One region of the Streptomyces sp. NPDC037100 genome, then DNA from elsewhere that is predicted to be linked to it. Evidence: riboswitches for the same ligand, from Rfam matches in the RefSeq annotation. Region 1 holds a riboswitch; each other region holds the start of a gene.

Region 1 (5,760 bases):
CGGACGGCATCTCACGGCTCAGGCTGACCGCCCGCGCGGACCTGACCGGTCAGCAGATCGAACGCGCTGTACGGCTGATCGGCGAGACGCGGCCATGAGTCGGCGTGACAGGGCCGTGCGTCGCACGATGCCGGGCTGATCGAACGCGTTTGCAAGCGCGCCTACATACGGTCCACTCCGGCCGCGAAGGCCGCCCAGCTCTCCGCAGAGAAGAGCAGCGCGGGTCCGGCCGGGTCCTTGGAGTCGCGCACGGCGAGCAGTCCGGCCCAGGGCGGGCCATCAGGACACGCGGTCTCGACGCAGTTGTTCGCGCCGGTGCTGTAGCTGCTGCGCAACCACCGCACACCGTGCAGTTCGATGCTTGAGGGGACGTGACGAGGCAGTGCACGCATGGTGCCTCCTTACGCGCCGGCGGCTGTCCCGGCGATGAAATCCAACGAGTCCTCGGGCGAAAGGGCGTGGATCTGAAGGGCGTTGAAGGCCTCCGTGTAGGCCTGGAGGTCTTCTTTCCGCTCGAGGTAGAGGCTACTCGTCAAGTGGTCGAGAACGACCACATCCAGATCAGAAGTACTCGAAAATGAGAAGATAACGAAAGGGCCGGTGACACCTATGTGCGCTCCGGCGGCGAACGGCAGCACCTGCAGGCGCACTTGGGGCAGCCGGGCCGCCTCGACCAGTCGTTCAAGCTGGCGGGCCATGACCCCGGGCCCGCCCACTTCCCGCCGCAGCACCGCCTCGTCCAGCACGGCGCTCAGTCTCAGCGGGGGATCGGCGCGCAGCACGTCCTGCCGGGCCAGCCGCACCTCGACCAGCGTGTCGAGCCGGTCCTCCGGGAGCCCCTCCACCGCGGCCCGCGTCACCGCACGCGCGTACTCGGGCGTCTGGAGCAGGCCCGGGACGACGGTGGTCTCCAGCGTGCGCATCACGCCGGCCTGGGACTCCAGGCTGATGAAGTCCCGGTAGGTCGGCGGCAGCACCCCGCGGTAGGCGTGCCACCAGTGATGCCGGCCACCGCTGTCCTCGGCGCCCGCCAACGCCATGAGGAGTTCGCGCAGTTGGGCGTCCGTCACACCGTAGACATCCAGAAGTAACCGCACATCGGCCGGTTTCACCCCGCTCGTGCCCGTCTCGATCCGGCTGACCTTGGACTGGTGCCAGCCCACCAGCCGGGCCGCCTCACCGCTCGTGAGCCCCGCCGAGGAGCGCAGCGCGCGCAGTTCGGCGCCCAGTTTGCGGCGGCGCACCGCGGGACCGTGCTGCATGGGCTCCTCCTTACTCCTTCGGAGCCACCCAAATACGGTTTCGTGTCGCAGAGTTCACCGCTTTGAGCGACAGATATATGCATATCTTGGTGGATCGCCGACCTTCACGGGTGTTTCGGTGGCAGTCTGACGACGAAGCACCAGTCCGGGACCGTACTCGAACCATCCGCTCCGTGTCGGGCTACGGTCCCGTGGGAAAGGGACGACGTCGCCATGGCAGACCATCTGGAAGCATCCGTCACTCTGCCGAGCGATCCCGCCTCGGTCTCCGCAGCGCGTGCCTATGTGGTGAACACGCTGGCGGAGTGGGGCCTGCCGACGGACACGGAGGTGTCCGACACCGTCCGGCTCATCATCTCGGAACTCGCCACCAACGCCGTCCAGCACACCTTCGGTCAGTCGCCCACCTTCACCGTGGAGGTCGAGCTGGATCGCGACGAACGGCTGCGCATCGGTGTCACGGACAGTCACCCGCGCTTCCCCAGACGCCTGCCCGCAGCCGTCCAGCAGGACAACGGCCGCGGCCTGGTCATCATCCGCTGGCTGACCGCCGAGTGCGGTGGCAGACTCCGTATCCGCCCCACCCGCGAAGGCGGCAAGACCATCTCGATCGAACTCCCGTGGGCCGTCCCGGTCCGCCCGGTGACGACGGCGGGCCAGCAGGAGGCGTAGCCGGTCACAGCAGGACCTGAAGGCCCTCCCCACCGGGTGCCTCGACGCACCCCGGCCCGCGCGACCCACATCCGGGCCACCCTCGCGGCTCTACGCGGCCCGCTGCGCGCTGTGCGACCCGCCCGAGCCCGCGGCCCTCACCGGTGCCGCGCCGACGCCTCCCGGTGCGCTGCCGCCCCTCGCAGCTCTGACGGCTGCCGGACGGTGCGCCGCAGCGGTGCCGGGATCCGGATCTCGGCCCCCTCCGGCTCCTCCTCGGTGGTCTCCCCGGCTCCGTCCCGTTCCACGTGCAGCCCCGCCCGTCGCACCAGCCGGGGGAGTATCCCCCACAGCCCGACGCAGACCAGGAAGGTCGCGACGCCCGCGGCGATGCCACCGGCCCGGCCCGTGGTCACGTCGACCACCAGCAGCACCGAACCGCTGAACGCGAACACCAGCACGCTCAGACCGGTCGTGGCCAGACGCGAGGAGACCTGCACTATGCGGGGCTTGGCGCCCTGCTGGAAGAGGGAGCGGTGCAGCGCGGCCGGCGCGGTGAAGAGCGCGGCGGCCAGGACCGCCAGCAGCAGCGTGATGACGTAGGTGACGCGCTGAACCGTGTCCAGGTCCCCGAAGCGCGAGGTGAAGGCCAGCGACAGCAGGAAGGCGAAGAGGATCTGCACACCCGTCTGGGTGACGCGGAGTTCCTGGAGCAGCTCGACGAAGTTGCGGTCGGCGCGTTGCAGCGGAGTCTCGTTGCGCGCGGTGCAGGGACGGTGCTCGGCCATGACGTCACGGGTATCCACTTACGGCCGTGTCACGCTCCGGCGTGCGGCGGCGCGTCAAGGACGCCGCCGCACGCCGGGCGGATCACTTCACGCGCCCGTACCAGACGCTCTTGGTCCAGATCTTCTGCAGTCGCACCACGTCCCCGCTCTTCGGGGAGTGCCAGAGCTTGTTCTTACCCGCGTAGATACCGACGTGGTACACGTTGCTGCCCGAGTGGAAGAACACCAGGTCTCCCGCCTTGCGGTTCTTGGCGGAGATGTGGCGCGTCTTGTTGTACTGCTGGGCAGCCGTGCGGGGGAGCTTCTTGCCGGCCTTCTTGAACGAGTAGAGCGTGAGCCCGGAGCAGTCGAACCGGTGCGGCCCTATCGCCCCGTACTTGTAGGGCGAACCCTTCTTGGATGCCGCGATCTGGAGTGCCTTGGTCGCCGGTGTGGCTGCCGCGGCCTCGGAGGTGAAGCCGGGCGCCACGATCGAGCCGCCCACCGCGGCGATGGTGAGCGCCGAGGCCGTACCGGCTCGGGCCATGAGCGACGGGACACGATTGAGCGCAGTCATGCGCAACCCTTCGTCAGCCGCCTGTGAAGGATGACCTGTCGGATTCGGGCTGACAAAGTTGCCCGGCCGCTGACGCGGCTTCACCCCAAGGGCTGCTCGGGTCCGGTCATGGCGTGACCGTTCCGGCGACCCGTCGTGCTTGGGTCCTCCACTCCTGCCGATCCACTCCTGTCGACCGGTCATCCGGGCGGCGGCAGGACTCGGCGTCCGCCCGGATCGCCCCGCCACAGCGGCGGGGGCTTGTCGTCAGACAGGGATCTTGGCGCATGCCTGTCCGGATTTCCCAACGGAACCGGGGATTTGTGTTGTTACTCACCACTCACCCGTTCGGGTGGACACGTGTGCGTTCGCGCCACTGTCCACGGGTTCGCGGACCGTCGGACCAGCGGCGGAATACCCCAGTCCGTCCCCGGGCTACGCGTGTTGCGCAACCGGGAGGGCCCGAAAATCGGTCCTCCGCCTACTCCGAACAGGGGTACGTCTTTTGGTCCGTTTCAACTCAGCTCCGAACGCTCCGCCGTCGTCGGGCATCCGGACCGACGGCTTCGCGTCAACTGACGGACTCCGGGGGCAGGGTGAGCCGGGCCGTGCGCCGCTCACCGTCCAGCACGCGCAGCGCCCGGACCAGGGTGTCGGCGTGCAGTTCCGTCTCGCCCCGCTGGTGCATCAGGGCCAGAGCATCACGCAGCGCGGTCACCTTGCCGACGAGGGCCTGGGCGGCGCGCAGCCCGCGGTAGGTGTCGCCGTCGCGGGCCGGGTTGATGCGGCCGAGCAGGTCGACGACGTCGAGGTAACGGTCGATCAGTTCCGCCTCGGCGCGGGTCAGGGCGGGAAGCGACGGCAGTTCGGGCGGGAGCACCGGGGCCTCACTGCCCGGTCGGCGGGGCGAGGGTGGCCTTGCGGCCGGGGATGATCCCGTCCACCAGGCCGTACTCCGCCGCCTCCTGCGCGGTGAGGACTTGTCCCGCTCGATGTCCGCGCTCACCTGCTCCCGGGTGCGGCCCGTGTTCAGGGCGAGCATCTCCTCCATCCGGCTCCGGACGCGGGCCAACTCATCCGCCTGGATGGCCAGATCGCTCGCCTGACCGCGGATCGGCTCGGGCAGGGGCATCGCGGCGGAGCACTGGAGGGCCGGCCACTAGGCCCGTGCCCGTGCAGACGGAAGACCTCGGTGACCTTGTCCACGACCTTCCGCATCACGCGCAGGTCCGACGAACTCATCGCCTCCGTTCTCGGCAGGACGCTCGCCGCCCGTGAGTCCCTGGTCGTCGACGGCCGGCCCGCCTTCCCGCGGCTCGTCGTCCAGGTGTGGACGGAGACCCTGCGCAACGAGGAGCCGGCACTCCTGCTCGCGGACGGCTACGGCTCGGTCCGCGCGGCCTGGGGAGGATCGTCGAGGACTACCAGGAGGCCGGGATGATGCCGGGCGGACGTGGCGCCGGACCACGTGGCCCGCACGATGATGCCGCGGTGCTCGGGTTCATCGCCCAGCAGTCCCTCTTCGGGCCGGCGCCGGTCGAGGCCCTCCGGGACGGTCTGCGGGCGCTGATCGGCATGCGGGACGGGGACACGCCGACCGGTGGATCACGACTGGATTAACGTGCCCGAAACGCGGTCCGACTAGCCTGCCGCTCCACGCCACCTGGCACTTTGCCCCGTGGCCGCGGCAACCGGGCCCCGCACGGCCCGGAGCGACGACTGTGAGGTGGGACGTGCAGCTGACCCCGCACGAGCAAGAACGACTGCTGATCCACGTGGCGGCGGACGTCGCCGAGAAGCGCCGGGCCCGTGGTCTGAAGCTCAACCACCCCGAGGCGGTCGCGCTCATCACCTCGCACATCCTCGAAGGCGCGCGGGACGGCCGGACCGTAGCGGAGCTCATGTCCTCCGGACGTAAACTCCTGACCAGGGACGACGTCATGGAGGGCATCCCCGAGATGATCCACGACGTCCAGGTCGAGGCCACCTTCCCGGACGGCACCAAGCTCGTCACCGTCCACGAGCCGATCGTCTGACGGGGAGACCGCCGTGATTCCCGGAGAGATCCTGTTCGCCGAGGACCCGATTGCCTACAACGAGGGGCGCGAGGTCACCCGCCTCACCGTCCTCAATGCCGCCGACCGGCCCGTACAGGTCGGCTCCCACTACCACTTCGCCGAGGCCAATCCCGGCCTGGAGTTCGACCGCGCCGCCGCACGTGGCAAGCGGCTGAACGTCGCGGCCGGCACGGCCGTGCGCTTCGAGCCCGGGATCCCCGTCGACGTCGAACTCGTTCCGCTGGCCGGAGCCCGTGTGGTGCCCGGTCTGCGCGGGGAGACCGGAGGTGCCCTCGATGCCTGAGATCTCGCGTGCCGCGTACGCCGACCTGTTCGGCCCGACGACCGGCGACCGGATCCGCCTCGCCGACACCGACCTGCTGGTCGAGATCGAGGAGGACCGTTCCGGCGGCCCCGGACTCGCCGGTGACGAGGCCGTGTTCGGCGGCGGCAAGGTCATCCGCGAG
Region 2 (5,760 bases), on a different contig from region 1:
GCCACGGCCGGCTGGCTGACCCCGGCCGAGCCGTACGCGCTCGGCTCGATGCGGGCCCGGCGGATCGCCCGCCAGTACGCCCGTCGCCACGCGGGCAGGGCGGCGGCCCGGGAGGTGGCCCGGTACGAGGCGTACGCGACGTCCCTGGCGTTCCTGCGGCACCGGGCCCGGCGGGGCAGCGCCCGGGCGGACTTCGCCGTACGGGAGCGGGAACTGCTCGGCGAACTGTGGCGGCGCCGGGGGGTGTCCCGCCCCGCGCTGGACCACGCGGCGCGGATCATCGCCCCACCGGTCCCGGTGGTGGCCCCGCCCTGGCCGGTCCACGGGGTGTACGGGTACGGCCATCAGCCGACGGCGTACCCCGCGTACAACCCGTACCGCACCTAGGCCCCACACCGGACCCCGGGTAAGCCCGCCCGCTCAGACCGACCCCCGTCGCCAGACACCGGCACCCTCAGACCGCCCCCCGCGAAGCCCGCCCCGCCTCAGGCCGAAGCCCGCGTCAGATGTTCCGTCTCGGCCTCCGAGAGGGTCAGCTCGCCGACGCCGACCAGTGCGGGCAGCTGCTCCACCGTCCGTGCGGAAGCGATCGGCGCCACGACGGTCGGCTGGGCGGCGAGCCAGGCGAGAGCCACCGTGGCCATGGGCACGTCGTGCGTCCCGGCGATCTCGTCGAGGGCGGCGAGCACCCGCTGGCCCCGCTCGGTCTCCAGGTGCGCGGCGGCACTGCCCGCCCGCGCGCTGTCGACCGTCGTGCCGGGCCGGTACTTGCCCGTGAGGAAGCCGGACGCGAGCGAGAAGTACGGCAAGGCGGCCAGGCCGGTCCGCTCGGCGAGATCCTGCAGCTCACCCTCGTAGGTGTCGCGGGAGACCAGGTTGTAGTGCGGCTGGAGGGCCACGTACCGGGCGAGCCCCTCACGCTCGGAGAACTCCAGGGACGCCCGCAGCCGCTCGGCGGAGATGTTGGAGGCGGCGATGTGCCGCACCTTCCCGGCCTTCACAAGACTGTCGAGCGCGCCGATGATCTCCTCGACGGGCACGTCGGGCTGGTCGAAGTGCGTGTAGTAGAGGTCGATGTAATCGGTGCCGAGGCGTTGCAGGGAGGCATCGGCGGCGGCCTTGACGGTGCCGGCGGACAGTCCGCGGAACTCGGGGTGCCGGCTGACCTTCGTGGCGACGACGACGTCCGCGCGGTTGCCGCGGGACTTCAGCCACTTGCCGAGCACCGTCTCGGACTCACCACCCTTGTTGCCCTCCACCCAGGCCGAGTAGGAGTCGGCGGTGTCGACGAAGTTGCCGCCGGCGGCGGTGTAGGCGTCGAGTACGGCGAACGACTGGTCCTCGTCGGCGGTCCAGCCGAAGACGTTGCCGCCGAGGGCGAGCGGGAAGACCTCGAGGTCGGAAGAGCCGAGCTTGCGCAGTGAAGTCATGCTGCACGTCAACCCCCCGAGGGGAACGCCTCATTCCGCGGCGTACGCAAAGGCCCTGTAAACACTCCCGCCCGGCGTGCGCCGCCGCACGCCACAACGTCCGGCAGCCCTGACGTCGGGGGGTCGTCAGGGCCGTCGGTGCTTCAACGGTACGTACCGCTTACGGGTTCAGTCCCTTGCCGCGCAGCCACGCCATCGGGTCGATGCCGCTCGCGGATCCGCCGGAGTGGACTTCGAGGTGCAGGTGCGCGCCGGTGACGTTGCCGGTGGCGCCCACGCGGCCGATCACGTCGCCGGTGCTGACCTTCTGGCCGACGCTGACGCCGATGGAGGACTGGTGCGCGTACCAGATCTCGGTGCCGTCATCGAGGGTGAGGACGGTCTTGTAGCCGTACGAGCCGTTCCAGCCCGCCTCGGTGATGGTGCCGCTGTGCACGGCCTTGATCGGCGTGCCCGTGGGGGCGGCGAAGTCCAGGCCCGTGTGGTAGCCGGAGGACCAGTAGGCGCCGGCCTGGCCGAAGCTGGAGGTGATGGTGTACGAGGAGGTCGGCAGCGTGAACTGCTTGGCCAGGGCGGCGAGACGCTCGGCCTCGGCCTTCTTCCTGGCCTCCTCCTCCGCCTTCCGCTTGGCCTCGGCGGCCTTGGCCTCGGCTTCCTTCTCCGCCTTGGCGACCGCTTCCGCGGCTGCCTTCTCGGCGGCGGCCGCGGCGTCCTGGGCGGCCTTGGTCTCGATCTGGTCCTGCTGGTGCTCGACCTGGGCCATGATCCGGGCGCGCAGCGCCTCGCCGGCGCCGGCTTCGGAGGTGCTCTCCTCGGTGGCCGCCGTGGCGGTGCCGAGGCTGCTGAGCGGGGTGGCGGAACCTTCGGGGGTGTCGTCGTCCGAGATGAGGGAACCCACCGAGGGCAGGTCCGGCACGGAGATGGACACCGGGGGCTTGCCGGTCTGGGCACTGGCCATGCCGCCGGCACCCACGGCGGCTATGACGCCGACGCCCAGGACGGTGGAGCTGCGGGCGAGGCCTCCGCCACGCTGCTTGGTGACGCGATGCCGGCCACGGACGGGACGGATGGACTCCTCGGTGGGGTTCCACTCCTGGAACGGGCCCTCGTCGGTGCGCTGACCGCCGTAGCCGAAGGTGTCGGTCTCGCGCTTCGGCGCGTACGGGGCCGTGGGGGCAGGCCGGTTGGACGCCACGTGGGCGTACTCCTTTCCTTCCTTCTCGCCTACCGGGTTAGCTGACGGGTTCGGAGCAGGAAGGTCTCCTACGCGCGTATACCCGCCGTGCTTCCACGGTGGTATCCGCCCGATTCACCCCAAGTGGTGGTTCCCCGGTTCCCTTTCAGGATTCGGCGCATGCGCACGGAGCCGCCTTCTGTGACGGCTGGGACGACCGCGCTGCGTTATCGAACGTTAATGGAGGCGCGAGGGGTATTCCAGCGATTCCACTTGATCATTAACCTTTTTCGCGCGGACTTTGCCGCCATGACCGGCTCAAATCGGGCGAGTTGACCGCTTCACAAGTGACCGACGAGTTTTGACGGTACGTCAGTTGTTATGCGGAACGGGGTGGTTCCCTCACCGACCGTAATGGCGTCACCGGGGAATGCACCAAGGGCCGGAATCCTTTTGGATTCCGGCCCTTGGCCTTCAGTAGCGGGGACAGGATTTGAACCTGCGACCTCTGGGTTATGAGCCCAGCGAGCTACCGAGCTGCTCCACCCCGCGTCGTTGTGACACCAGTGTACGCCATCCGCGGGACCACTCGCGCACACCCACTGATCGGGCCGCGCTCAGCCCGGCAGGTGACGGTTCGGGGCCTTGGCCCGCTCCTCGTGTTCCGGGAGGACGACGACCTCCACCCCCCGGGCCGCCAGGAGGCCGCTGCCGTCGGCGTCCTTCACGAAGGTGTCCGGCTCGCGCCAGGCCGTGACGACCCGTCGGACACCCGCGTCGAGGATCAGCCGGGCGCAGGGCGCGGGGCGGGAGGCGCGGCGAGCGCAGGGCTCCAGGCTGCTGTACACCGTCGCGCCGGGCAGGCGCGGGTCGGCCGGGTCGAGCTTCGCGAGGGCCGCCTCCTCGGCGTGCACCACCGGGTCGCCGCCCTCTCGGGAATGGCCACGGGCCAGTTCCGTACCGTCGGCGGCGACCACGACCGCGCCCACGCTGAACGCGGTGTCCGACGGCGGACAGCGCTCGGCCAGCTCACAGGCGCGGGCCAGCCAGTGATGGTCGGCGGCGGCGGGCAGGGAGCCGGCGCCCGGGGCGGTCGGTTCGTAGCGCATCAGGACGACGTCCTCGATCCGCCGCGACTCCAGCAGCCGGAGCCGGCCGCCCTGGTAGCCACCGGGGCCGAAGAGCCGGGGCGCCCGGGGGTCGCCCACGAAGAGCGGGGCGAGGACCAGCTGGAGTTCGTCGGCGAGGCCCTGGGTGAGGAGCTGGGTGTGGATCAGGCCCCCGCCCTCGACCATGAGCCGCCGTACGCCCCGGACGTCGTGCAGGTGCGTGAGCAGCCGCCGCCAGTCGAGGTCGGCGCCGAGCGGGACGACGTCGGTGGCGAGGCCGAGGGCACGGGCGCGTTCGGCACCCCGGTCGGTCGTGTAGAGAACCTTCTCGCCGCCGGTGTGCCAGAAGCGGGCGTCCGGATCGAGGTCGCCGGAACCGCTCACGGTGACCTTCAGGGGGTACTCCGGCTTCCCGGCGGCCCGGCGGGCGGCCCGGCGTTCGTCGGAGTTCACCAGGAGCCGCGGGTTGTCGGCGCGGACGGTGCCGGCGCCGATCAGGATCGCGTCGACGGAGGCCCGTACCTCGTCGACCCGGTCGAAGTCGGCCGGGCCGGACAGGAGCAGGCGGTCGGGTCCGGTGTCGTCCAGGTAGCCGTCGAGGGAGACGGCGGCGGACAGCAGGACGTACGGGTGAGGCATCGACGCTCCGCGGCTGGTCGGGACGGCGGGATTGGACAGGGCTTGGTTCAAGTTTGAAACAAACCTACACTGGCGGCATGACGACTCGCTGGCTCACCCCCGAGGAGCAGCGCGCCTGGCGCGCCTACGTGGCCGCCTCGCTGCTCCTGGAGGACGCGATCGACCGGCAGCTCCAGCAGGACGCCGGCATGCCGCACCTGTACTACTCCATCCTGTCCGTCCTGTCGGAGTCCCCGCAGCGGCGGCTGCGTATGACCGATCTCGCGGAGCGGCTGAAGATCACGCGCAGCCGCCTGACGTACGCGGTCACGCGGCTGGAGAAGGACGGCATGCTGCGGCGCGAGGCCTGCCGGTACGACAAGCGGGGCAGCGTCGCGGCGCTGACCGACGAGGGTTTCGCCGTGCTGGAGCGCGCGGCGCCCGGGCATGTCGCGACCGTGCGGAGCTCTCTGTTCGACCGTCTCAGCGAGGAACAGGTGGGTCAGCTGGAGGAGATCTCCGCGGCGATCGCGCAGGGGCTCGAGGAGGACCGGGCGCGGGCGGCGGCGGACGAGGTGCCGTGGCGGCGGAGGTCGTCGACGGCCTGTTCGTGACGCGCGCCACACAGACCCGGATTCTCATTGCTTCAAATTTAAAGCACGAATAGGGTTCCGATCGTGGATCTGCTTCAAATCTGAAGCAGTACGGCTGTGCAGCCGAACAGGAAACGGACCCGGAGGCCCCGCATGCCCGACACCCCCGCCGTCATCGCCACCCCGCGCTCCCGCGTCCGGGTCCCGCTGCGTTTCCACGACGGCTACGAGGCGGACGCCGAGCTCGTCACCTTCCACGGGCTGGCCGACGGCCAGGAGCACGTGGCCGTGATCCTCGGCGAGCCCGGCCCGGTCCCGCTGGTGCGCCTGCACTCCGAGTGCCTGACCGGGGACGTGTTCGGCTCCGCCCGCTGCGACTGCGGCCCGCAGCTGCGCGAGGCGGTCGAGAGCATCACCGAGCGCGGCGGGGCGCTGCTCTACCTGCGCCAGGAGGGCCGCGGCATCGGCCTCTACAACAAGCTCGACGCGTACGCCCTGCAGGACGAGGGGCTCGACACGTACGAGGCGAACACGGCGCTGGGACTGCCGGAGGACGCCCGCGACTACACCGCGGCGGCCCAGATGCTCCGGGCCCTGGGCATCGGCGAACTGGACCTGCTCTCCAACAACCCCGACAAGGCCGCCCAGTTGCGGTCCCTGGGCGTCGACGTCCGCGAGCGGATTCCCACGGGCGTCTTCACCACCGCCCACAACGTCCGCTACCTGCGCGCGAAGGTCCTCCAGACCCAGCACACGCTGCCGCTCGCCGCGCTGGCGGAGCTCAACGCCGGCTGAGCGGCCGCCGGTCCGGCCCGGCGCCGAACCGGGCTGCTTGC
Region 3 (5,760 bases), on a different contig from region 1:
GTCACCGTCGAGGTCCAGCTCGGCGACCTGCACCGCCCCGATGTCCAGGAACCGCCGTATCTCCTCCCGCGCACGCACCGAACGGGCCATGCGCCCACCCCCCTCGTGTGTCAGGTACGGCGCAGCCGAGCCGCGCCCTTGAGCGTCCGCGCGGCCAGCGACGCGAGTCGCGGCCTGCTGCGGACGAAGCTGTGCGCGCGGCGTGCCGGCTCGCGGCTCAGCCAGTGCAGCGCCGCGCCGACTCCCGGACGCGTCACCGCACCCTCGTACACGGGCAGTTCGCCCGTCTTCAGTGCGTCCTTGTACTCGGCCGCACCCCGCCCCAGGTCGAGCGTGCCGATACCGGCGGCGGCCGCCGCCTCGGCCATGCGCAGGTGCAGCACCAGACCCGGCGAGAACTTCGCGAACTCCGGGTCGTAGGCAGGGAACCAGCAGGCCAGCACCGAGGCCGAACGCAGCCCGAAGTGCGCGGCGACGGGCCGCTCACCGGCGTACAGCACGGACAGCGTGCCGCTGCACTCCGGCGCCCGGGTCCGGGCCAGCTCCCCGACGAGCCGGGTGATCCACTCCTGGGCGAACCGGTCCCGGCGGCCGGTCCTGCGGTACTGCGCGGACTTCCACTCCATGAGCGTGCGCAGCGCGGCCGGGTCGCGTTCGTCGAAGACGAACCGCAGCTCACCGGCCTGCCGGCCCAGCCTGCGTTCCTTGGCCAGGGTCGTCTTCAGGAACTTCGGCGACTGCGCGCGCAGCACCGACTCGTACGTCTCGAAGCCCTTCTCCACGTCGATGACGTAGGTGGCGTGCTCCTCGGCCGCGTACCGGACGAACAGCCGCTGCTCGGCCTCCAGATTGTCGAAGGCGAAGCTCGACACCGAGCAGGCCTTCAGCAGTTCACCCGTCTCCACGTCCAGGCCCGGTCGCAGGATCGCGCCCTGCGCGTCCGAGACACCCAGCCCGATCGCCCGGCCCTGCCCCAACGGGCCCCGCTCATAGGGCAGGAAGCCGGCCGGCTCCGGCCCCTCGTACACCACCGCGATCCGGGCCCCCGGCCTGAACCGGCCGACGGCTTCGGTGAACTCCGGCTCCATGAAAGGGTTGCGCGGTGCCTCCGAGACGGCGCGCAGCGCACGCCAGCGCTCCCTCTCCCTTTCGCCGAGCTCCCCGGGCCCAGCCACGCGAATGCGCCCACTGCTCAACCCGACCCCCCGATCAAGTCCCCCTGGACACTTGGAAGGTACCGCTCTATGCGGCCCCACGGGTAGGTAGCGGAGCATCTTGTTGCCAACTGGTGCAGAGGCCTTCAACCGGGCAATCGGCGTCCGCCGTGCGATGAAACGAAGGGGCGCGTTGTCCGTATTCTCTGATCATGGCCGCACCCCTCGCATATTCACTCATCGCCACCGATCTGGACGGGACGCTGCTGCGCGGCGACGACACCCTCTCCGACCGGTCTCTCGCCGTGCTCGCACGGGTGGCGGACGCCGGTGCCCAGCACCTCGTGGTGACGGGCCGGCCGGCGCCGAGAGTGCGGCCGCTCCTGGACGACCTCGGCGCGACGGGGCTCGCGGTGTGCGGGCAGGGCGCTCAGGTGTACGACGCCGGCGCGGACCGGCTGCTGTGGTCCATCACCCTGGACCGGGAGTTGGCGGAGACCGCCCTCGGCAAGATCGAGGCCGAGGTGGGGCAGGTCTACGCGGCCGTGGACCAGGACGGGGTGGACGGGCTCACGCTGATCGAGCCGGGCTATCTGATGCCGCACCCGACCCTGCCCGCGGTCCGGGTCGAGCGGCGCGAGCAGCTGTGGGGCGAGCCCATCAGCAAGGTGCTGCTGCGGCACCCCTACCTGACGGACGACGAGTTGGCGGCGACGGCCCGCTCGGTGGTCGGCTCACTGGCGACGGTGACGATGTCGGGGCCCGGCACGGTCGAGCTCCAGCCGTGCGGGATCACCAAGGCGACGGGCCTGGCGCTGGCCGCCGAGCATCTGGGCCTGCGGCCGGCGGACACCATCGCCTTCGGCGACATGCCCAACGACATCCCGATGTTCGACTGGGCCGGTCACGGCGTCGCGATGGCAAACGCCCATCCCGAACTCAAGGCCGTGGCCGACGAGGTCACCCTGTCGAACGAGGACGACGGCATCGCCGTCGTCCTCGAGCGACTGCTGGGCGGGTCGGCTCAGTACGGGCCGTTGACGTTGTCGATCGAGCCGTAGCGGTCGGCCGCGTAGTTGCAGGCCGCGGTGATGTTGGCGACCGGGTCGAACGGGTCGTAGGGGGTGCCGGGCACGTGGTAGGCGGCGAACGTCGGGTCGATCACCTGGAGCAGGCCCTTGGACGGGGTGCCCTTGGCGGCGTTGGAGTCCCAGTTGTTGATCGCCTGGGGGTTGCCGGACGACTCGCGCATGATGTTGCGGTAGATGCCGTCGTAGGAGCCCGGGATGCCCTGCCGCGCCATGATGTCCAGCGACTCGCGGATCCAACCGTCGAGGTTGTTCGCGTAGGTCTTCGCGGACGCCTGGGTGGCCTGGGTGACACCGCCGGCGGGCTTCGCGGCCGGCTTGGCGGGGGCGGACGACTTGGTCGCCGTCTTCTTCGGCGCGACCGACTTGGTGGTCTTCACCTTGAGCTTCAGACCCGGATGGATCAGCTTCGGGTTGTCGCCGACTGCGGCGCGGTTGTCCTTGTAGAGCTGCTTCCAGCCGCCCGTGACGTCGTACTTGTCCGCGATGCGGGCGAGGGAGTCGCCCTTGATCACGGTGTACGTGAGGGACTTGGCGGGCTGGGCCGCCCGGGGCACGGACTGCGCCGCGGCGGGGGCGCTCTGGGGTTCGGCGGCGCTCGCGTGCGTGGCGCCGAGGAGCGGAAGGGTGAGTGCGGCTCCGCCGGTCCCGGCGGCGACGATGCCTCGGGTCAGCGGGTTGGTTCTGGGGCGACGGTGCTTGCCTCGTCCGGCCATGGCGATGTTCCTCTCCGGCGCCTGCGAGGTGAGCTGTCGGGTTCGGGCCGGGAGGTGCCCGGCCGCCTACGGCGCTGTGTGCCGTACGCGGCTTCACCCCGAGCCGTGCCGCTGTGCGGACCGGCGACTTACCTGGGTCCCCCGCTCCTGCCACGCGTGAGTGAGTCGGTTCCTGTGGGGAGTCCGGGCGGCGGCAGGATTAGGCGTCCGCCGGACAGGGCCGGAACGTATGCGAGAGCACATGTCGGGAACAAGCACCTCAGTCACATATCGCGCGGTTGACCTTGGTCGGGGGTGTTTGGTCCGCTTGATCCTTTGCGGGAGCCAAGACTCAACTGGCCTTCGGGGAAAGGCGGTACGGGCCGGTGTGGATGCGGGGCGGAAAAGGGGAAGAAGTGATTCAACTCACTGATCGCGAGCCCGTGGAGCAATTTCCACCAAGGGGAATTCAATGACTCATCACGGCAAATCGTGCATATCTCGCTACCCCTGGGTAAGTCGATAAATATCTGTTCTTATGGGTTGATCGAAAACATAGCGGTCGTGATCGGATACCACCCGGCCTGTAACCATGGGCGCTGGCGGTGATCGAAACGTGACCGGATACGCTGACTCGAGTGAGGGCAGCGACCTATCGACAATCCGCGTAATCACCGGCAGACACAGCAGACAGGAGACCCCTCGTGACCGACGTCGGGCCGTTCGGGCTGAGCGTGCGGGACCAGGCTCTGGAAGCCGACGTCCAGGCCGGATTGACGGCTGTCGAGGAAGGCTTGCTCGAGGCCACCAAGAGTGAGGTGCCCTTCATCACGGAGGCCGCCCAGCATCTGGTGCGGGCCGGCGGCAAGCGGTTCCGCCCGCTGCTCGTGATGCTCTCCGCCCAGTTCGGTGACCGCCACGCGCCCGGGATCGTGCCGTCGGCCGTCGTCGTGGAGCTGACCCACCTCGCCACGCTCTACCACGACGACGTCATGGACGAGGCCGCCGTACGCCGCGGTGTCGCGAGCGCGAACACCCGCTGGGGCAACTCCGTCGCGGTCCTCACCGGCGACTTCCTCTTCGCCCGCGCCTCGCACATCCTGGCCGACCTCGGCCCGGAGGCCGTCCGGGTGCAGGCCGAGGCGTTCGAGCGCCTGGTGACCGGCCAGATCCTGGAGACGGCCGGACCGCAGGACGGCCGGGACCCCGTCGAGCACTACCTGGACGTGCTGGGCGGCAAGACCGGTTCGCTCATCGCGGTGTCGTGCCGGTTCGGCGCGATGATGTCCGGCGCCGACGAGACCGTCGTGCACGTGCTGACCCAGTACGGCGAGCGGCTCGGCGTCGCCTTCCAGCTCGCGGACGACGTCCTCGACATCGCCTCCGACTCCCACGAGTCCGGCAAGACCCCCGGCACCGACCTGCGCGAGGGCATTGCCACCCTGCCGGTGCTCCGGCTGCGCGAGCGCGCCGCCCGGCTCGGGCTCGCCGAGGACATCGCCCTGTGCGAGCTGCTCGACTCCGACCTCACCGACGACGACCGGCACACCGAGGCCCTGCGCCTGCTGCGGGCCCACCCGGCGCTGGAGCAGGCCCGGCGGGACACCGTCCGCTACGCCCAGGACGCCCGTTCGGCGCTGGCACCGCTGCCCGAGTGCACCGCGAAGACGGCGCTCCAGGAGCTGTGCGACGCGGTGGTGCACCGGGCCGGCTAGCCCGTCCCCGCCGGCGACGCGGACCCGCGACCCCTACGGGTCGGGGGAGAAGCCGCCCTCCCGTGTCATACCCCAGCAGTACGCGGAGTTGAGTCCGGGGTCTGACGTATCTCCCTGGCCGATTTGGTCAGATGGTGACCACGGAAAACACCACTCCTCACCTGTTCGGGTGAGAATGGCGGCTCAGGGACGAGTGCGTGGACGACACGGACAGCCGCCGCCGACCACGGAGGTAGGGCACACATGGCACCGTACGCATCCGACGACAGCACGACCGCCGTAGAGGCCGACGAGCAGCGCTCCGGGCGGCGCAAAGCCGCGCGGTACATCGTCCCGGTCACGGTGGTGGGGGTGGCGGCCGCGACGATCGGGCTGGTCCCCGCACTCGCCGACTCCGGTGACCCCGACCTCCCGAAGATCACCGCACAGCAGCTCATCGAGAAGATCGCGAAGTCGGACGTCCAGCAGCTGTCCGGCACGGTGAAGATCAGCACGGACCTCGGCCTGCCGAACCTCGGCGGCCTGGAGTCCGGCCTGCTGTCCGGCGCCGCGGGCGAGGGCGAGGGCGGCTCCTCCGCCGACCCGACGGCCAAGCTCACCGAACTGGCCTCCGGCACGCACACCCTGCGCGTCGCCGTCGACGGCCCGGACAAGCAGAAGCTGTCGCTGCTGGAGAACGCCGCCGAGTACAGCGTCATCCACAACGGCAAGGACGTCTGGGGCTACGACAGCAAGTCCAACGAGGTCTACCACGGCACCTCCTCCGAGAGCCCGGAGAGCGGCAAGGACCGGCAGCCGCCGGCCACGCCGAAGGACTTCGCCGAGGAGGCCCTGAAGGCGGTCGACGACACGACGTCCGTGACCGTGGACGGCACCGCCCAGGTCGCCGGCCGGGACGCCTACAAGCTCGTCGTCGAGCCGAAGCAGTCCGGCTCGACGGTCGGCGCGATCACCGTGGCCGTGGACGCGAAGACCGGCATGCCGCTGAAGTTCACGCTCACCCCGGCGAGCGGCGGCGCGGCCGTGGTCGACGCGGGCTTCACGAAGGTGAGCTTCGCCGAGCCGGCCGCCTCCACCTTCGACTTCACGCCGCCCAAGGGCGCGAAGG
Region 4 (5,760 bases), on a different contig from region 1:
CCGTGTTCGCCGCACTCGGTGACGACCTCGGGGACGTGCTCGGCCGGGACGGCGACGACGGCGAGGTCGACCGGGCCGTCGATGTCCCGCACCGAGCGGTGGGCGGGCACCCCGTCGAGCTCCTTCTGTCCCTCGGGGAGGGCCTTGTTCACGGCGTAGAGGCGGCCGGTGTACCCGGCGTCCCGGATGTTGCCGAGGACGCTGCGGCCCACGCCGCCGGGGCTGCGGCCGGTGCCGATGACGGCGACCGAGCCGGGGGCGAGCAGCCGCTGCACGGACCGTGCCTCCGCGCGGTGTTCGCGGGCGTACTGCACGGCCAGGGAGCGGTCGGTGGGTTCGAGGTCGAACTCCAGACGGACGACACCGTCCTCGAAGCTGCGCTTCTGGGTGTAGCCGGCGTCCGTGAACACCTTGATCATTTTGGTGTTGGCGGGCAGCACCTCGGCGGCGAAGCGACGGATGCCGCGCTCGCGGGCGACGGCGCCGATGTGTTCGAGCAGCGCGGAGGCGACCCCGCGGCCCTGGTGGGCGTCCTGTACGAGGAAGGCGACCTCGGCCTCGTCGGCGGGTGCGGACGCGGGTGTTCCGTCGGCGCCGATCCGGTCGTAGCGTACGGTGGCGATGAACTCGCCGCCGACCGTGGCCGCGAGTCCCACCCGGTCCACAAAGTCGTGGTGCGTGAAGCGGTGGACGTCCTTGGCGGACAGGCGAGGGTACGGCGCGAAGAAGCGGTAGTACTTCGACTCGTCGGAGACCTGCTCATAGAAGCTGACCAGGCGATCGGCGTCATCAACGGTGATGGGCCGGATGCGCGCGGTACCCCCGTCGCGCAGCACCACGTCGGCTTCCCAGTGGGCGGGATACTCGTGCCGGTCCGGCGAGGTCTGCATGGGCCCCAGAGTACGGCTAGCGCCTGACAACGGCGCGAGGCAGTCTGTGGAGGGCGTCAGTCGGGTCGAGGCCGCGATCCGACGGCACCCCCGGAGTGGACCGCGAGGACCGCTCCGGGCGGGCTTCACGATATGGGAAACTGGTCTAGACAACCCTGAACACCGAAGGGCAGCAACACATGGCTGAGCGCCGCGTCAACGTCGGCTGGGCCGAGGGCCTCCACGCCCGCCCCGCCTCCATCTTCGTCCGAGCCGCCACGGCCGCAGGCGTCCCGGTGACGATCGCCAAGGCTGACGGCAACCCCGTCAACGCGGCCTCGATGCTGGCCGTCCTGGGCCTCGGCGCCCAGGGGGGCGAGGAGATCGTCCTCGCCTCCGACGCCGAGGGCGCGGACGCCGCCCTCGACCGGCTGGCGAAGCTGGTCTCCGAGGGTCTCGAGGAACTGCCCGAGACCGTCTGATGTCCTGAGCGCCCGATGCGGCGCACAGCGAAGGGCTCGTCCGAATTGACCGGGCGGGCCCTTCGCCATTCCCGGTCCATAGGGGGCAGTAATTCCCGTCTTCGGGCATCGGAAATAAACCCCCGGGAATTCGCCTCTCTTTGTATACGGCTGCCGTGTTAAAGCCGCAGGCTCGCCGTGTTTACGGGATGTTGCGAGTTCCTCACACGGTCGGCGCGTTCCTCGGCGGAGCCGAGGCGCAGGCGGTGCGCGCCGATCGCGCGCTCGGTGTGCAGCGCCGTGACCGCCCGAGCGCGCTCACCGTCCCCGCGCGCCACCGCGTCCACGATCGCGCCGTGTTCCGTCCAGGACTCCACCGGGCTGAGCGGCGCCTCCACGACGTACATCCATGTGATCTTGTGGCGGAGCTGGGTGAGCATCGAGGTCAGGGCGTGGCTGCCGGAGGCCTGGGCGAGCGTCTCGTGGAACCAGGCGCCCAGGGAGCGCAGGTCGTCGCTGTTGCCGCGACGGGCCCTGTCCTGGCCCAGCCGGACCAGGCCGCGCAGGACCTTCAGATGCGCCTCGGTGCGGCGCTGGGCGGCGCGGGCCGCACCGAGCGGCTCCAGGAGCATCCGCATCTCCAGCAGGTCGCCGGCCTCCTGCTCGGTGGGCTCGGCCACGCACGCGCCCGCGTGCCGGCGAGTCACCACGAAGCCCTCGGCCTCCAGAGTGCGCAGCGCCTCCCGGACGGGCACCCGCGAGACGCCGTAGCGGCGGGCGAGGAGTTCCTCGGTGAGCCGGCTGCCGCGTGCGTGGACACCCGCGACGATGTCGTCCCGGATGGCCGTGCACACCGAGTGCGCGGGAATACGCATGACCGACCTCCCCTTAATCCCCGTGAAACGCCGACGAGCGGCGCGTGTTTCCGTGACTCTATTGCAATGAGCCGGAATTTCCGACGGCAGGCGGGAATCCAGGGATATTTTTTGGACAGCGGACATCCGGCGGGCTTCCAGAGACGCCCCGCGGGCATCCGGCGGGCATCCGGAAAACACCGAAAGCCCCGGCTCGGGGAGCCGGGGCTTCGGGAACGACGGAGGGGTTCCGCTCAGACGCCGACGCCGTGCGAGCGCAGGTAGGCGACCGGGTCGATGTCCGAGCCGTACTCGGGGCTCGTACGGGCCTCGAAGTGCAGGTGCGGGCCGGTGACGTTGCCGGTCGCGCCGGACAGGCCGATCTGCTGGCCGGGGGTGACCTGCTGGCCCACCGAGACGCCGACGGAGGACAGGTGGCCGTACTGGGTGTACGTCCCGTCGTTCATCTTGATCACGATCTGGTTGCCGTAGGAACCGCCCCAGCCGGCCTCGACGACGGTGCCCGCGCCGACGGCGTGCACGGAGGTGCCGCTGGCGGCGTGGAAGTCCACGCCGGTGTGGCTGCCGGAGGACCACAGGCCGCTGCTGGCCTTGTAGCCGGTGGAGACGTACGAGCCGGAGATCGGGGCCACGTAGGCGTTGAGGCGCTTGCGCTCGGCCTCGCGGGCGGCGCGCTCCTTGGCCTCGCGGGCCTCCTCGGCCGCTTCCTTGGCCTTCTCGGCCTCCTCGGCGGCCCGCTTGCGGGCGGCCTCCTCGGCCTTCCGCTTGGCGGCGGCCTCCTCGGCGGCCTGCTGCTGCGCGACGGCCTGGGCGTCGATCTGCTGGGCCACGGTGTCGCCCATGGTGACGACCGGGGTGAGGCCGGTCTGCTCGGCGCTGGGCTCGGCAGCGAAGGCCGCGGGGGCAGCCACGGTGCCGATCACGCCGGTGGTGGCGAGGGCCGCGACACCCGCCGCGCGGGCGGTGCGACGCTGGATCCTGCTGGGACGACGGTGCTTCCCGGTGGCGCGAGTGAACGCCATGTGGTGGCTGGTCCTTTCCTTCCCTCTCGCCTACCGGGTTAGCTGACGGGTTCGGAGCAGGAAGGTCTCCTACGGACTCCCTCGCGGCACGCGCGGGCGTCCGATTCACCCCAGGGACTGCGGTGGGTCCCCGGCTCCCCTGGCTCGCGCCGTACGGGGACTCGGCGATGACTGTCCGGTGCCGCGGGTGCGGCGCACTGCCTGACGAACAGCCCGGACGACGCTAAGCGGCGCCACTTTCAATTCCCAAACGAATCCCGGCTTTTGTAGCGCATCCCACAGGGCAGACAGGCAACTCCCACCCCAATTCGGGCATAAAGGGGCCCTGGCGCCTTTGAAGACAACCAGGGCCCCTGCGCGGGCGTGCCGCTACTCGGCGGCGACGACGGTGACTTCGCCGATGCCGAGGGCCTCGACAGGCGCCTTGATCTGCGCCGCGTCACCGACGAGGACGGTCACCAGCCGATCCACCGGGAAGGCGCTGACGGCCGCCGCGGTGGCCTCCACGGTGCCGGTCGTGGCGAGCTGCCGGTACAGCGTGGCCTGGTAGTCGTCGGGCAGATGCTGCTCGACCTGGTCGGCCAGCGTGCTCGCGACGGCCGCTGCCGTCTCGTACTTCAGCGGCGCGACGCCGACCAGATTCTGCACGGCGACGTCCCGCTCGGCGTCGGTCAGCCCCTCGGCGGCGAGGGTGCGCAGCACCGTCCAGAGGTCCTCCAGAGCGGGGCCGGTGTTGGGCGTGTCCACGGAGCCGCTGATGGCGAGCATCGCCGCACCCGTGCCGTCCGGGGCGGACCTGAGGACCTGGCCGAACGCCCGTACGCCGTAGGTGTAGCCCTTCTCCTCCCGCAGGACGCGGTCCAGGCGGGAGGTGAGGGTGCCGCCGAGGCAGTACGTGCCGAGCACCTGCGCGGGCCACACGCGGTCGTGCCGGTCCGGCCCGATCCGGCCGATCAGCAGCTGCGTCTGGACGGCGCCCGGGCGGTCCACGATGACGACCCGGCCGGTGTCGTCGGCGGTCACCGGCGGCACCGGACGCGGCTCGGCCGGGGAGCCCGTCCAGGCGCCCAGCGTGTCCCCGAGCAGGGCGTCCAGGTCGATGCCGGTGAGGTCGCCGACGACCACGACGGTGGCCGTGGCAGGGCGGACGTGCTTCTCGTAGAAGGCGCGCACGGCCGCGGAGTCGATGGCGGCGACGGTCTCCTCGGTGCCCTGCCGCGGGCGCGACATGCGCGAGTCCGCCGGAAAGAGCTCCTTGGAGAGCTCCTTGGCGCCACGGCGGGACGGGTTGGCCAACTCGTGCGGGATCTCGTCGAGACGGTTGGCGACCAGCCGCTCGACCTCGCTGTCGGCGAACGCGGGAGCCCTCAGGGCGTCGGCGACCAGGCCCAGTCCCTTGGCGAGCCGGGAGGCCGGCACCTCCAGGCTGAGCCGGACGCCGGGGTGGTCGGCGTGCGCGTCGAGGGTGGCGCCGGCGCGCTCCAGCTCGGCGGCGAAGTCCTCGGCGGAGTGCTTGTCGGTGCCCTCGGAGAAGGCCCGGGCCATGATCGTGGCCACACCGTCGAGGCCGGCGGGCTCGGCGTCCAGGGGGGCGTCGAGCAGCACCTCCACGGCGACGACCTGCTGGCCGGGGCGGTGGCAGCGCAACACCGTGAGGCCGTTGTCGAGCGAGCCGCGCTCGGGGGCCGGGAAGGCCCACGGCTTGGCGTCGCCCGCCTGCGGCCGGGGGTGGAAGTCCATCGTGGCGAGCTCGGTCACCGGGCCGCCTCCTCGTTCTCGTCCTGGTCGGCGGGGGCTTCGGGGGCGGTCGGCTCATAGACGAGCACCGCGCGGTTGTCGGGCCGCAGGCGGGCCTTGGCGACCTCCTGGACCTCCTCCGGCGTGATCTCCAGCACGCGCTGGACGGCGGTCAGGGCGAGCTGCGGATCGCCGAACAGCACGGCGTACCGGCACAGTTCGTCGGCGCGGCCCGCGACCGTGCCGAGCCGGTCCAGCCACTCGCGCTCCAACTGGGCCTGGGCGCGCTCCATCTCCTCGGCCGTGGGCCCCTCCTCGGCGAACCGGGCGAGCTCCTCGTCGATGGCGGTCTCGATGACCGGAACCTCCACGTCACCGGACGTCTTCACGTCCAGCCACCCCAGGGAGGGCGCCCCGGCGAGCCGCAGCAGGCCGAAGCCGGCCGCCACGGCCGTACGGTCGCGGCGCACGAGCCGGTTGTACAGGCGGGACGACTCGCCGCCGCCGAGGACGGTGAGGGCCAGGTCGGCCGCGTCGCACGCGCGCGTGCCGTCGTGCGGCAGCCGGTAGGCGGCCATCAGGGCACGGGCCGGGACCTCCTCCTCGACGACCTCGCGCAGCTGCTCGCCGATGGTCTCCGGCAGCGAGCCGTCGCGCGGTGCCGGCTTGCCGTCGTGGCCGGGGATGGAACCGAAGTACTTCTCCACCCAGGCGAGCGTCTGCTCCGGGTCGATGTCGCCCACCACGGAGAGTACGGCGTTGTTCGGCGCGTAGTAGGTGCGGAAGAACGCGCGCG

What was found. A riboswitch is a leader RNA that binds a small molecule or an ion and turns the genes downstream of it on or off. The one in region 1 is predicted to bind cyclic di-AMP.
Region 2: it holds a riboswitch for cyclic di-AMP, as region 1 does, so the genes downstream of both, ACZ7EG_RS10110 (M23 family metallopeptidase) here and ACZ7EG_RS32550 (C40 family peptidase) in region 1, are expected to answer to the same signal.
Region 3: it holds a riboswitch for cyclic di-AMP, as region 1 does, so the genes downstream of both, ACZ7EG_RS09175 (transglycosylase SLT domain-containing protein) here and ACZ7EG_RS32550 (C40 family peptidase) in region 1, are expected to answer to the same signal.
Region 4: it holds a riboswitch for cyclic di-AMP, as region 1 does, so the genes downstream of both, ACZ7EG_RS36825 (M23 family metallopeptidase) here and ACZ7EG_RS32550 (C40 family peptidase) in region 1, are expected to answer to the same signal.

What each region holds. Positions count from the first base shown of each region.
Region 1 covers NZ_JBVJSX010000012.1:139,007-144,766, reverse strand. Annotated here, with positions in the region: gene ACZ7EG_RS32575 (8-amino-7-oxononanoate synthase) at 1-98, shown strand, start outside; gene ACZ7EG_RS32570 (DUF397 domain-containing protein) at 162-392, opposite strand; gene ACZ7EG_RS32565 (helix-turn-helix domain-containing protein) at 402-1,262, opposite strand; gene ACZ7EG_RS32560 (ATP-binding protein) at 1,476-1,934, shown strand; gene ACZ7EG_RS32555 (DUF6328 family protein) at 2,072-2,701, opposite strand; gene ACZ7EG_RS32550 (C40 family peptidase) at 2,784-3,257, opposite strand; cyclic di-AMP (ydaO/yuaA leader) riboswitch at 3,261-3,441, opposite strand; gene ACZ7EG_RS32545 (hypothetical protein) at 3,808-4,116, opposite strand; partial or broken gene ACZ7EG_RS32540 (ATP-dependent Clp protease proteolytic subunit) at 4,276-4,368, opposite strand; gene ACZ7EG_RS32535 (hypothetical protein) at 4,429-4,677, shown strand; gene ACZ7EG_RS32530 (hypothetical protein) at 4,728-4,856, shown strand; gene ACZ7EG_RS32525 (urease subunit gamma) at 4,970-5,272, shown strand; gene ACZ7EG_RS32520 (urease subunit beta) at 5,286-5,597, shown strand; gene ACZ7EG_RS32515 (urease subunit alpha) at 5,590-5,760, shown strand, end outside.
Region 2 covers NZ_JBVJSX010000003.1:21,118-26,877, forward strand. Annotated here, with positions in the region: gene ACZ7EG_RS10100 (PrsW family intramembrane metalloprotease) at 1-387, shown strand, start outside; gene ACZ7EG_RS10105 (aldo/keto reductase) at 486-1,430, opposite strand; gene ACZ7EG_RS10110 (M23 family metallopeptidase) at 1,591-2,625, opposite strand; cyclic di-AMP (ydaO/yuaA leader) riboswitch at 2,637-2,793, opposite strand; tRNA gene ACZ7EG_RS10115 (tRNA-Met) at 3,083-3,156, opposite strand; gene ACZ7EG_RS10120 (dihydrofolate reductase family protein) at 3,222-4,352, opposite strand; gene ACZ7EG_RS10125 (MarR family winged helix-turn-helix transcriptional regulator) at 4,430-4,945, shown strand; gene ACZ7EG_RS10130 (GTP cyclohydrolase II) at 5,078-5,719, shown strand.
Region 3 covers NZ_JBVJSX010000002.1:865,576-871,335, reverse strand. Annotated here, with positions in the region: gene ACZ7EG_RS09190 (glycosyltransferase family 2 protein) at 1-90, opposite strand, end outside; gene ACZ7EG_RS09185 (GNAT family N-acetyltransferase) at 111-1,181, opposite strand; gene ACZ7EG_RS09180 (HAD family hydrolase) at 1,367-2,215, shown strand; gene ACZ7EG_RS09175 (transglycosylase SLT domain-containing protein) at 2,179-2,958, opposite strand; cyclic di-AMP (ydaO/yuaA leader) riboswitch at 2,962-3,139, opposite strand; gene ACZ7EG_RS09170 (polyprenyl synthetase family protein) at 3,642-4,652, shown strand; gene ACZ7EG_RS09165 (LolA family protein) at 4,896-5,760, shown strand, end outside.
Region 4 covers NZ_JBVJSX010000017.1:45,351-51,110, forward strand. Annotated here, with positions in the region: gene ACZ7EG_RS36810 (bifunctional acetate--CoA ligase family protein/GNAT family N-acetyltransferase) at 1-890, opposite strand, end outside; gene ACZ7EG_RS36815 (HPr family phosphocarrier protein) at 1,070-1,351, shown strand; gene ACZ7EG_RS36820 (GntR family transcriptional regulator) at 1,510-2,205, opposite strand; gene ACZ7EG_RS36825 (M23 family metallopeptidase) at 2,439-3,227, opposite strand; cyclic di-AMP (ydaO/yuaA leader) riboswitch at 3,240-3,404, opposite strand; gene ACZ7EG_RS36830 (M16 family metallopeptidase) at 3,597-4,985, opposite strand; gene ACZ7EG_RS36835 (M16 family metallopeptidase) at 4,982-5,760, opposite strand, start outside.